DNA from 3 places in the Halonatronomonas betaini genome. Region 1 is predicted to be linked to each of the others. Evidence: a T-box and tRNA genes for the amino acid it is inferred to sense, from the RefSeq annotation. Region 1 holds a T-box; the other regions hold tRNA genes.
What was found. The T-box of region 1 lies ahead of leuS (leucine--tRNA ligase). A T-box ahead of a tRNA ligase gene usually reads a tRNA of that ligase, here a tRNA-Leu.
Positions count from the first base shown of each region.

Region 2: it has a tRNA-Leu gene. The T-box ahead of leuS (leucine--tRNA ligase) is inferred to sense a tRNA for this amino acid. The anticodon was not compared.
Region 3: it has a tRNA-Leu gene. The T-box ahead of leuS (leucine--tRNA ligase) is inferred to sense a tRNA for this amino acid. The anticodon was not compared.

Region 1 is NZ_JADPIE010000001.1:569,286-573,306, forward strand. It holds gene I0Q91_RS02805 (LCP family protein) at 1-1,022, shown strand, start outside; gene rsfS (ribosome silencing factor) at 1,028-1,381, shown strand; T-box leader at 1,436-1,648, shown strand; gene leuS (leucine--tRNA ligase) at 1,705-4,021, shown strand, end outside.
Region 2 is NZ_JADPIE010000002.1:469,041-473,061, reverse strand. It holds gene I0Q91_RS05365 (nucleoside-diphosphate kinase) at 8-409, shown strand; gene I0Q91_RS05360 (NUDIX hydrolase) at 398-1,057, opposite strand; gene thiT (energy-coupled thiamine transporter ThiT) at 1,099-1,656, opposite strand; TPP riboswitch at 1,702-1,807, opposite strand; tRNA gene I0Q91_RS05350 (tRNA-Leu) at 1,938-2,023, shown strand; gene tig (trigger factor) at 2,149-3,432, shown strand; gene clpP (ATP-dependent Clp endopeptidase proteolytic subunit ClpP) at 3,480-4,021, shown strand, end outside.
Region 3 is NZ_JADPIE010000001.1:457,127-461,147, forward strand. It holds gene katG (catalase/peroxidase HPI) at 1-1,964, shown strand, start outside; tRNA gene I0Q91_RS02265 (tRNA-Leu) at 2,358-2,444, opposite strand; gene I0Q91_RS02270 (hypothetical protein) at 2,571-2,696, shown strand; gene I0Q91_RS02275 (hypothetical protein) at 2,709-2,903, shown strand; gene I0Q91_RS02280 (alanine/glycine:cation symporter family protein) at 3,086-4,021, shown strand, end outside.

The DNA of each region.
Region 1 (4,021 bases):
ATGGGGTTAGCAGAACTGATACAATCATTCTTGCAAGTATTGATATTGAGACCCGGCAGGCTGGCCTTGTATTTATCCCGAGGGATACACGGGTAAGTATACCTGGTAGAGGCATTAACCGAATAAATTCAGCTTATGCCTTTGGTGGAATAGATTTAACCATTGAAACAATAGAAGATTTTTTAGATATAAATATTGATTATTATGCTGATTTAGATTTCGATGGTTTTATTAAAATCATAGATGCTATTGGTGGTGTTGATATTAATGTTGAGAGAGACTTAGATTATGTTGATAGAGCCGGTGACCTTAATATAAGTATTCCTGCAGGTCAGCAGACCCTGGATGGTGAGAATGCTCTTGATTATGTTAGATATAGAGAATCTTCTCGAGGAGATATTGGCAGGGTTGAAAGGCAGCAGAAATTTGTCAATGCTGTAATTAGCCAGGCTTTAAGCCCTTCAACAATAGCCAGATTGCCATCTATCTACCAGGAAATTAATAGGGCAGTCGATACCAATATTCCATTAATTGATATATCATCATTTTTATTTCTGGCCAAAGATATTGATTTAAACAATCTGGAAACTGCCATGGTTCCAGGTAGTCCTGAATATATTGGAGGAGCAAGTTACTGGGTTCCAGATCAAGAAGAAACAGAGGCTTTAGTGCATAAGCTAATCCATAGCAAAGAATATATTGCTAACAATCAGACTGATTTAGTTATAAGTAATGGCAATGGAACAGCAGGAGTTGCTGGAAATCTGGCAAATGAGTTAGAAAGGTTTGGCTTTAATATCAAGAGAATAACCAATGCTGATCACTTTAATTATGAAGAGACAGAAATAAGGTATTACTCTGATGAGAAAAGGCCTGCTGTTAATAATTTATTAAATTATATAGGTGGCGAAGCCATCTTTATTGATAATGAAGAGGAAGATTCAGAGATAAATAAAAGCAAGATTGAAATAATTATAGGACATGACTTTTTAGAAAGAGACCAGGAAGAGGAAGGGGTATGAATTGAATGGAAAGTTTAAGTAGTAAGGAAAAAGCTTTAAGAATTTCAGAAATAGCAGATGATAAAAAGGGGCAGAATATTTCAGTTTTAGAAGTTAATGAACTTACACCAATGGCTGATTATTTTGTAATAGTTAGTGGTCAGAATGAAAATCAGGTTCAGGCTATTGCCAGAGAGATAGAAGATAGTTTAGCTGAAGATGGTATAGAACCTCATAAAATTGCCGGCAGGGATCAGGGACGCTGGATTCTTTTAGATTACCAGGATATTATTGTTCATATCTTTCATCACCAGGAAAGAGAGTATTATGATCTTGAGAGATTATGGGCAGATGCTAAAAAATTATTAGAAGATGCATAAAAAATTCCTTGACAGTCAATTTAAATAATCATATAATTTTAATATATAAATATCTTATAAACGATGATAGAAATTAGTAGGTATCATACTGATCGAAGAGAGCCGGAGGTGCTGGGATCCGGCATCAGTCCCTGTGCTGAACTCATTCTTGAGTTTCAGAGGTGAATAAATTAGCTTCTGACGTTAACAGCGTTAATGTTTTGAGTGAACCTTATTTATTAAGGTTAATCTGGGTGGTACCACGGGTATATAAACCTCGTCCCTTTTTCTTTCTGGGATGGGGTTTTAATTATTTATAATAATAAAACAAGGGGATGATATTAATGGCAGAACAATATGATTTTCAAAGCTTTGATAAGAAATGGCAGGAAAAATGGGAGAATGCTGAATTGGACAAAGTAGATATCAAGGAGGGACCTGAACATTATGTGCTAGAAATGTTCCCTTATCCATCCGGGAAATTACATATGGGCCATGTTAGAGTCTATTCAATTGGCGATGTAATTGCCCGATATAAAAGGATGCAGGGTTATAATGTTATGCATCCAATGGGCTGGGATGCTTTTGGTCTCCCAGCAGAAAATGCAGCAATTGAACATGGAAATATTCATCCTAAAGACTGGACCTGGGATAATATAACTGAAATGAAAAGGCAGATGAAAAGTCTAGGTTTAAGTTATGATTGGGATAGAGAAGTTACAACAGCCAGTGAGGATTATTATCGCTGGACTCAATGGTTCTTTATTCAAATGTTTAAGAACGATTTAGCTTACAGGAAAAAAGCAGCAGTTAACTGGTGCCCGAGTTGCGAAACTGTACTTGCAAATGAGCAGGTTGTTGATGATGCCTGTGAACGTTGCGAAACAGACGTAGAGAAAAAGAAATTGGCCCAGTGGTTTTTAAGAATCACTGATTATGCTGATAGATTGCTTGATGACCATAGGTTTTTGGATAAATGGCCAGATAGAGTTAAAGCAATGCAGAAAAACTGGATTGGTAGAAGTGAAGGTACATTGATAAATTTCCCGGTACCGGCTACAGATGATCAGATTGAAGTCTTTACAACCAGGCCAGATACCATTTATGGTGCAACATATATGGTATTAGCACCGGAACATCCACTTGTTGATAAATTCCTTGAAGTTTCTGGAAAAGAAGCTGAATTAAATGAATTTATTGAGAGAGTTAGCCAGCAGGAAGAGGAAGAGAGGACCTCTCCAGATTCAGAGAAAATAGGAATAGATACAGGGGTTAAGGCTGTTAATCCTCTATCTGGAGAAGAAATCCCTATTTTTATTGCTAATTATGTTTTGATGGATTATGGTACAGGTGCTATAATGGCAGTTCCTGCTCATGATCAGAGGGACTTTGATTTTGCAAAGAAATATGATATTAATATCCGTGAGGTTATTAGACCAGAAGATCAGGCCGGTGAAACACCTGGTGGACTGGAAGAAGCATTTGTTGAACCAGGAGTGCTTGTTAATTCTGGTAAATTTGATGGCTTGAATTCTGATGAAGCATTTGATAAAATAGCTGCATATTTAGAAGAAGCTGGAATTGGGCAGAGGAATGTTAATTATAGGCTAAAGGACTGGCTTATCTCCAGACAGCGTTACTGGGGGGCACCAATTCCTATGGTTTATTGTGATGAATGTGGGATTGTGCCAGTATCAGAAGATGATTTACCTGTTAAATTACCCTATGAGATAGAATTAGGAAAAGGTGGAGAATCACCACTTAAGAAATCTGATGAATTTGTTAATACAACCTGTCCTGAATGTGGCAGTAATGCCAGGCGTGAGACAGATACAATGGATACATTTGTGGATTCATCCTGGTATTTCATGAGGTATTTAGATGCCAGCAATGAAGAGATTCCCTTTGAAAAAGAGAATGCTGATAATTGGACACCTGTAGATACCTATGTCGGTGGCGTTGAACATGCTATTTTACATCTTTTATATGCCCGTTTCTTTACAAAGGTTATGAAGGATTTGAATCTAACTGAAACTATTGAGCCCTTTGATCATTATTTAGCACAGGGAATGGTTTTAAAAGATGGCAGCAAGATGTCAAAAAGCAAAGGGAATGTTGTAGATCCACTAAATATCCTATCTAATTATGGGGCAGATGCAACCAGACTCTTTATTCTATTTGCAGCTCCTCCGGAAAAAGATCTTGAATGGAGCGATAAAGGCATAGAAGGTCAGGCCAGATTTGTTAATAGGGTTTGGAGAGCAGTTATTGATAATCTGGATCTATTAAAAGATGCTTCAGTTGAAATTAATCCAGATTCATTTGAAGATCAGGATAAGAAATTATATCGAAAGCTCCATGAGACCATAAAAAGAGTTACAATTGATCTTGGAGAAAGATTTAATTTTAATACAGCAATTAGTGCTATCATGGAATTAACCAATGAAATATACTCTTATTTAAATAATGATCAGATTAATCCTAACCTGTTTAGAAATGTCGTTGAAAATCTCTTATTAATGCTAGCTCCATTTACACCCCATTTTACCGAAGAAATCTGGGCTGAACTTGGAAATGATTTTAGTATTCATCAGCAGGAATGGCCAGAATATGAAGAATCAGCTCTGGAAAAAGATGAAGTTGAGATTGTTATTCAGATAA
Region 2 (4,021 bases), on a different contig from region 1:
GATATTTGTGGAAAAGTCTTTAGTATTATTAAAACCTGAAGCATTGAGAAGAAATTTAGTTGGGAAGTTAATAGAGCGCCTGGAAAGAGCTGGTTTGATAGTTGAGGAATTAAAGATGAGTCAGTTTGATAGAGAAGTTATTGCTGAATTATATAAGGAGCATAAAGATAAATCTTTCTTTGATGATATAGTTAGCCATATGTCAGAAAATAAAATTGTGGCTATAGTTATAAAATCTGAAGGTAATACTATAAGAAAAATTAGAAAGTTGATTGGAAGTACTGATCCAATAGAAGCTGCTCCAGGTACAATTAGAGGAGATTTTGCATTTAAAATGGAGCCTGACAATCTTATTCACGCCTCAGACTCACAGGAAGCAGCCAAAAGAGAGCTCAAATTATTCTTCTAGGGATTGGGCCTCTTTAAAAATTTCTACAAAATTATAGGTGAATAGGGCTGTAAAACCCCAGATGATTTTATCCTGGTACCTGTAGAATAAAACTGAATAATCGCCTTCTCGCCACTGGTAATTATGGCCATCTTTGATTAGATGAAATGGGAAGTCACTATCTTCTTTTGGTTTTGTTCGAACATTTATTTTATATTCTTCAGGCTGGTTGTTAATTAGAAAGTTTAATGGAACTGTAAAAACTTTCTTGATTTCATTAAGATTATCATTATTATTTATATCCTCTACAGAGACATCAATTAACTGGCCTAAATAGGGATAAATTGCAAAGTTATATGGGGTGACCAGGAAATCTAGTTTGCCTAATGGCTTTATATTCTTAATGGAGATACCCAATTCTTCGATAGTTTCTCTAATTGCAGCCTGGGATGGGGTTTCTCCCTTTTCAACCCTGCCCCCGGGGAAGGAAATTTCCCCGGGCTGGGTTGTTAGATTTTCTGATCTTACCTGGTATAAAAGAGATAGATTGCCTTTGTTATCTTTAATTAAAGGCAATAAAACAGAATAAATTGTATTTATATTTAACGGTTGAGCTTTTTTATCTGCTAAATATTTGCTAATATTATGGATTCTATCGTTATTATTCATAATTATCTACCTCTTTTAGTTAATTATTTTATTTTGATTTATTAACTTTGATTTTCTCTGTAACTTAAAAATACTATTTCAGGTCTTTTTGAAATTAAAGCAATCACTATTGCAGTTATAATTATTGTCGGTAATACATGGGTTATATTATATAGAGCTGAATATACCCAGGGATTTTGACCGGCAGGAGCACTGTCAGCAAAGAAAATCACTCCAGATAGCAAGTGGGATGTAAACACTCCTAAAGCTGCTATGCTAAAAGCTTGAATGAAATTAATTATATTTAATTGGTTTTTCTCAGTGAATATTTTAAAGAAGCCAGCTATTCCTATAAAACCATAAGCAATTGGATAATCAAGCAGGAATTGTGCTGGGTGTACAACATAGGCTCCTAACATTAATCTAACAGCACCATATAGGATTCCAGTTAAAATTCCGGCTCGAGCTCCATTTCTGAAAGCCATGATAAATATGGGAAGCATAACTAAATTTACTGAACCTCCCATTGGCATACGCCAGAGGGTTATAAATGATAGGATTGTTGAAAGTGCAACTGCCATTGAAATTTCAATCATAATTCTTAGTTTTTCGTTTTGCATAAAAAATACCTCCTAGTATTTTAGGAAGCCTGCTAATACTGCTGGAGGATAATTTATAAGTTTCCCTGCGCCTGCATGATCAGGATCAGGTAATGAGGGTCGATGACTTTGCATCCTCTCAGCCTCCAGTGAGACTCCCCTTTATTGATTTTTGTTTGCAGTTTAAGTATAACATTTTCAGAAAATAAGTCAATAAGGAATTTTTTATTTACAAATGCTTGACAAGAGTTTTTTATTATGCTAGAATTATTATGGTTTGAGGAATTAAGTTAATTTGTTTTGCGGAAGTGGCGGAATTGGCAGACGCGCTAGATTTAGGATCTAGTGGGCCTAGCCTGTGTGGGTTCGAGTCCCACCTTCCGCACCATTTTTTTAATAATATTGATCTTAAATGACCCCGTTTTGGCCTTTGCCAATTCGGGGTATTGTTAAAATATAGATCTGTTTTTGTAATCTTTTATCATTATTAAAGCTATAAGGGGGATCATTTAAATGGATGTTAAACAGGAAAGACTGGAAGATAATAAAGTGAGACTGGATGTTGAAGTCGATATAGATGAGGTTAATCAGGCTTTAGAGCAGGCTTATAAAAAAGTTAGAAAAGAAGTATCCTTACCTGGATTCAGGAAGGGTAAGGTACCAAGAAAGGTTTTAGAAGCTAATTATGGAAAAGAAGTGCTCCATAAGGATGCCTTAGATATATTAATTCCACAAAATTATCAGAAGGCCATTGAAGAGGCTGATATTGAGCCGATTTCTGAACCAGAATTTGAAGATTTTTATATTGCTGAAGATGAACCGGCAACATTTACTGCTATTGTAGAAGTTAAGCCTGATGTAGAGTTAGGTGAATATACCGGTTATGATGTTGATAGAGAAGAAACTGAAGTAACTGAAGAAGATATAATGGCTGTTTTAAATAAACAGCGTGAAGAGCAGAGTCAATTAGTAAGTGTAGATAGAGATGAGGTTCAGGAAGGCGATCATGTAATTATTGATTTTGAAGGCTTTGTTGATGGCGAAGCATTTCCTGGTGGATCTGCTGAAGAATTTACACTTGAAATTGGTTCAGGCCAGTTTATTCCTGGTTTTGAAGACCAATTAATCGGCAAAGAGATTAATGATGAACCATATGAAGTAGAGGTAACATTTCCAGAAGAGTATCAGGCTGAGGACTTAGCCGGCCAGGATGCTGTTTTTGAAGTTACTATAAAAGAGATTAAAGTTAAAGAACTTCCTGAGTTAGATGATGAATTTGCCAAAGATGTTAGTGAATTTGATACCCTTGATGAGTTTAAAGAGGATATTGAAAATAGATTAAAAGAACAAAAAGAGAATCAGGCAAAGAGAAACCTTGAAAATGAGATAATTGAAAAGGTTTCAGAGGCAGCTGAAGTAGAAGTATCTGAACAGCTAATTCAAAATGAGCTTGATCAGATGATGCAGCAGATGGCTCAGAATCTCCAGCAGCAGGGAATTAATATTGAGGATTACTTTAAGTATATGGGCAGTTCCCAGGATGAATGGAGAGAAGAAAATCGTGAACAGGCTGCAGATAGAGCCAAGAATAATCTAGTTTTAGAAGCTATTGCTGAAGAAGAAGGTATTGAGGTTACTGATGAAGAAATTGATGATAAATTAAAAGAAATTGCTGATGCCAATGACCAGGATTTCGAGCAGGTTAAAGCATTTATGCAGATGCAGGGTCAGTTAGAATCCTTAAGAAATGGATTAAAAATGGAAAAGACTATTGATTTCTTAATTGAAAACAATTAGAATAGAAGTATAGAGGAAATTATTTCTTAGAGCTAGGAGGTATGTCGATGAGTTTAATTCCAATGGTAGTTGAGCAGACTAACCGTGGCGAAAGATCATATGATATTTATTCAAGATTATTAAAAGATAGAATTATCTTTCTCGGTTCAGTAGTTGAAGATAATATGGCAAATGTGATTATTGCCCAGATGCTTTTTCTTGAAGCTGAAGATCCTGATAAAGATATTTATCTTTATATTAATAGTCCTGGTGGTAGTGTTACAGCTGCTTTAGCAATATATGATACCATGCAGTATATAAAACCTGATGTTGTTACTATCTGTATGGGTCAGGCTGCAAGTGCAGGTGCTTTATTACTTGCTGCAGGTGCAGAAAAGAAGCGTTATTCACTCCCTTATAGTAGAATTATGATCCACCAGCCAATGGGTGGAGCACAGGGTAAGGCAAGTGATGCTGAAGTTCATATTAAAGAGTTGTTAGATTTAAAAGATATTTTAAATGAAATTATGAGCAAGCATACTGGACAGACAGAAGAAAAAATCAGTCAGGATATTGAAAAAGATTTCTTTATGTCGGCTGAAGATGCAAT
Region 3 (4,021 bases), 110 kb from region 1:
ATTGGTGGCCAGCAGACTGGGGTCATTATGGTGGCTTATTTATTCGGATGGCCTGGCATAGTGCAGGAACTTACCGCCTATTTGATGGCCGTGGTGGTGGAGGATCAGGAAATCAACGGTTTGCTCCGCTTAATAGCTGGCCTGACAATGTTAACTTAGATAAGGCAAGAAGACTGCTCTGGCCAATCAAAAAGAAATATGGCCGGAAAATATCCTGGGCAGATCTCTTAATTCTGGCAGGCGACTGCGCCCTGGAGTCAATGGGTTTTGAAACCATTGGTTTTGGTGGTGGCCGGGAAGATATCTGGGAACCAGAAAAAGATGCCTATTGGGGCAAAGAAGATGAATGGATGGGCAGGGAAAGATTTGATGAAAATGAAGAATTAGAAAAGCCCCTGGCTGCAACCCAGATGGGACTTATATATGTTAATCCAGAAGGGCCTGATGGCAATCCAGATCCTGAAGCTTCAGCTAAAAATGTTAGAGAAACCTTTGAGCGGATGGGCATGAATGATGAAGAGACAGTCGCATTAATCGCAGGTGGCCATACCTTTGGTAAATGCCATGGTGCCGGCGACCCAGAATTAGTGGGTCCAGAACCAGAGGCTGCTCCTCTAGAAGAACAGGGCCTGGGCTGGAAGAATGCATTCAAGACAGGTAAAGGAGAGCATACAACCTCCAGTGGAATAGAAGGTGCCTGGAGTCCAGAACCGATTAAATGGAATAACGGTTATTTTAGAGTCTTATTAGAATACGAATATGAGTTAGTTAAAAGTCCAGCTGGAGCAAACCAGTGGCTTGCCATGGATGTCAAGGAAGAGGATATGATAGAAGCTGCCCATAATCCTGACAAGAAGTTCCGGCCAATGATGACTACAGCAGATTTATCACTAAAGAATGATCCAGTTTATGAAGAGATAGCCTGGAGATTTTATAAAAATCCAGAGGAATTTGAAGAAGCCTTTGCTAAAGCCTGGTTTAAGCTGGTCCATCGTGATATGGGGCCAAAATCCAGATATTTAGGCGAGGATGTTCCAGAAGAAGACTTTATCTGGCAGGATCCACTGCCTGAGCAAGATTACGAAATCGTCAATGATGCAGATATCAGAGAGCTTAAAAAGCAGATCCTGGCAACAGAGCTATCAATCTCCGAGCTCGTCAAAGCTGCCTGGGCTTCAGCCTCGACCTTTAGAGGCTCAGATAAACGGGGTGGAGCAAATGGAGCTAGAATTAGACTTACCCCGCAAAAGAACTGGGAAGTCAATCAACCTGAAGAGTTAAATAAAGTGCTGCAGGTCTTAGGAGACATCCAGCAGAAGTTTAACAAAGCTCAGTCCGGTAATAAGAGAGTTTCAATGGCAGACTTAATAGTCTTAGGTGGCTCTGCTGCAATCGAGCAGGCTGCTCAGGCTGCCGGCTATGACTTAGAAGTTCCCTTTACACCAGGCCGGGTCGATGCCTCACAGGAGCAGACAGAAGAAGAATTCTTTGAATTAATCGAGCCAGAAGCAGATGGATTCCGTAATTATACCAAAGCTAAGTATACTGTACCGGCAGAGGATATGCTAGTGGATAAAGCCCAGCTACTAACCCTGACAGCACCTGAAATGACCGCTTTAGTAGGAGGCTTTAGAGTTTTAGAAGCCAATTACAAAAACTCACAACATGGTGTATTTACAGAAGAACCTGGCAAGTTGACCAATGACTTCTTTGTAAATCTACTTGATATGTCAACTAAATGGAAGCCGTCTTCAGAAGATAAAGATATATTTGAAGGCAGAGATCGTTCAACTGGAGAGCTTAAATGGACAGGAACTAGAGTAGATTTAATTTTTGGTTCTGATTCCAGACTACGGGCCATCTCAGAGGTATATGCATCTGATGATGCCGAAGAAAAATTCGTCAAGGATTTCATCTCAGCCTGGGACAAAGTAATGAATGCTGACCGTTTCGACTTAGAGTAATCACAAGATTAATAAATAATCTAAAACTTGTTTTATTAAGCCTCTGGCTAAATGTCAGGGGCTTATTTATTTTACTAAACAAAAAAGAATAGCTATTTCTAGAGTTTAACAGGCTTGGAAGATTTAATGGCCTCTCTAAGCCGCCATATAGGCTATTCTGGGAGTGTTTTTGTAAATAATAAGGATTGGCCTGCCTTCAGCATTGAATAGGAAGAAGTGGCTAATATGATTGAATTATTCGATTGCTATTACTTTAATGATCTTGTAATAATATCTGGTGTGGGTCGGTACTGGGTTGGTACTGGGTTGGTACTGGGTCGGTACTGGGTTGGTACTGGGGAGGTATTGAATGAAAGTTATATAACTTAACTAACTTAATCCTTGAAATACAAATGGTGCCGAAGGTGGGACTCGAACCCACACAGGCGTGAGCCCAACGGATTTTGAATCCGTCGCGTCTGCCAGTTCCGCCACTTCGGCACATTATTTATCCTATCATAAAATTTTTTAAAAAACAAGAGGTTTGTAAACTGTTTACAGGCTTTAAATGATTATTTTTGATATTATTATAATAAGTACAAAAATTAGAGCAGGAGGTGTTTAATAATGGCAGTAGAAGAGAAGGTTTCAGGGAAGTATAAGGTTGAATTTACTGAAGATGCTAAAGATTTTATTAAAGATAAAGATTTTGAAGATATAACTGTAAAGATGATTAGACAGAGCGGAGGTTGAAGTGGTCCAACTATGAAGCCTGAGGTTCAGGCTGGAAGTCCAAAAGGTAAGGAAAGAGACTATTATCAAACTGTTAAAACTGATGGTGTAAATATTCATATAGCTAAAAATATGAATAGGGAGAATACAAACATTAAATTAACTATTGATGTAACAGGTTTTTGGGTTGTCAAAAATCTTTATCTTTCAAATTTAGAGCAATTTTAATTCTTTACTGGCCGGTAATAATCCGGTCAGTTTTTTTCTTTATATTATAAAATGTTTTTTTTAACATAATAAAACATAATAAATTTTATTTAATGTGCAGGAATTTAGTAGGATATCTTTAATATAATAATAGAATTATATTTTTCATTATTTTAATAAAATTTATAAGGGGGAATTTGTTAATGTTAGATTCATTACTTGCGGTTAATGATGCAATCAACGAGATTGTATGGGGGCCACCTTTTCTTGTTTTACTTGTAGGTACAGGGATTTATCTGACCTTCAGACTTAATTTTTTCCAGTTTACTCATTTTAAATTATCATGGAAACAAAGTTTTGGAAGATACTTCAGTAAAGAAGCAGAAGAAGAGGGTGGAGTATTAAGCTCCTTTCAGGCCATAAGTTCTGCTATGGCAGCAACGCTTGGTGTTGGAAATATAGCCGGTGTTAGTACTGCTCTCTCACTCGGTGGTCCAGGTGCAATCTTCTGGATGTGGGTCTCTGCTTTATTTGGAATGGCCACAAAGTTTGCTGAGGCTCAATTAGGTATTAAATATCGTGAAGAACATGGAGAAGATGATTTTACTGGTGGAGTAATGTATTATATTCAGAATGGTATGGGTGGAAAATGGAAATGGCTGGCCGTACTTTATGCATTCTTTGCTGGAATTGCAGCCTTTGGTATTGGTAATATGGTTCAATCCAATACACTTGCCCATGCAGCTGAAGATGGCTTTGCCATACCAACCTGGGTAACCGGTGTTGTAGTAGTATTTTTTGTTGGTTTAGTTATTATTGGTGGAGTAAAAAGAATTGGTAAAGTAGCAGAAAAATTAGTTCCATTAATGGCTATTTTCTATTTTGTTGGTGGTGGCTTAATTATAATCTTAAATATTGGTGCTGTACCTGCGGTCTTTGCTGATATTTTCTCCAGTGCGTTTACTGGTTCGGCAGCTGTTGGTGGCTTTGCCGGTGCAACAGTCAGGATGGCAGTCCGTTTTGGTGTAGCCCGAGGTGTATTCTCAAACGAAGCCGGACTTGGAGCCGCTTCAATTATACATGCCCAGGCCAGAAACAAACCTACCCGTCAGGGTATGTGGGGTATCTGGGAAGTTATA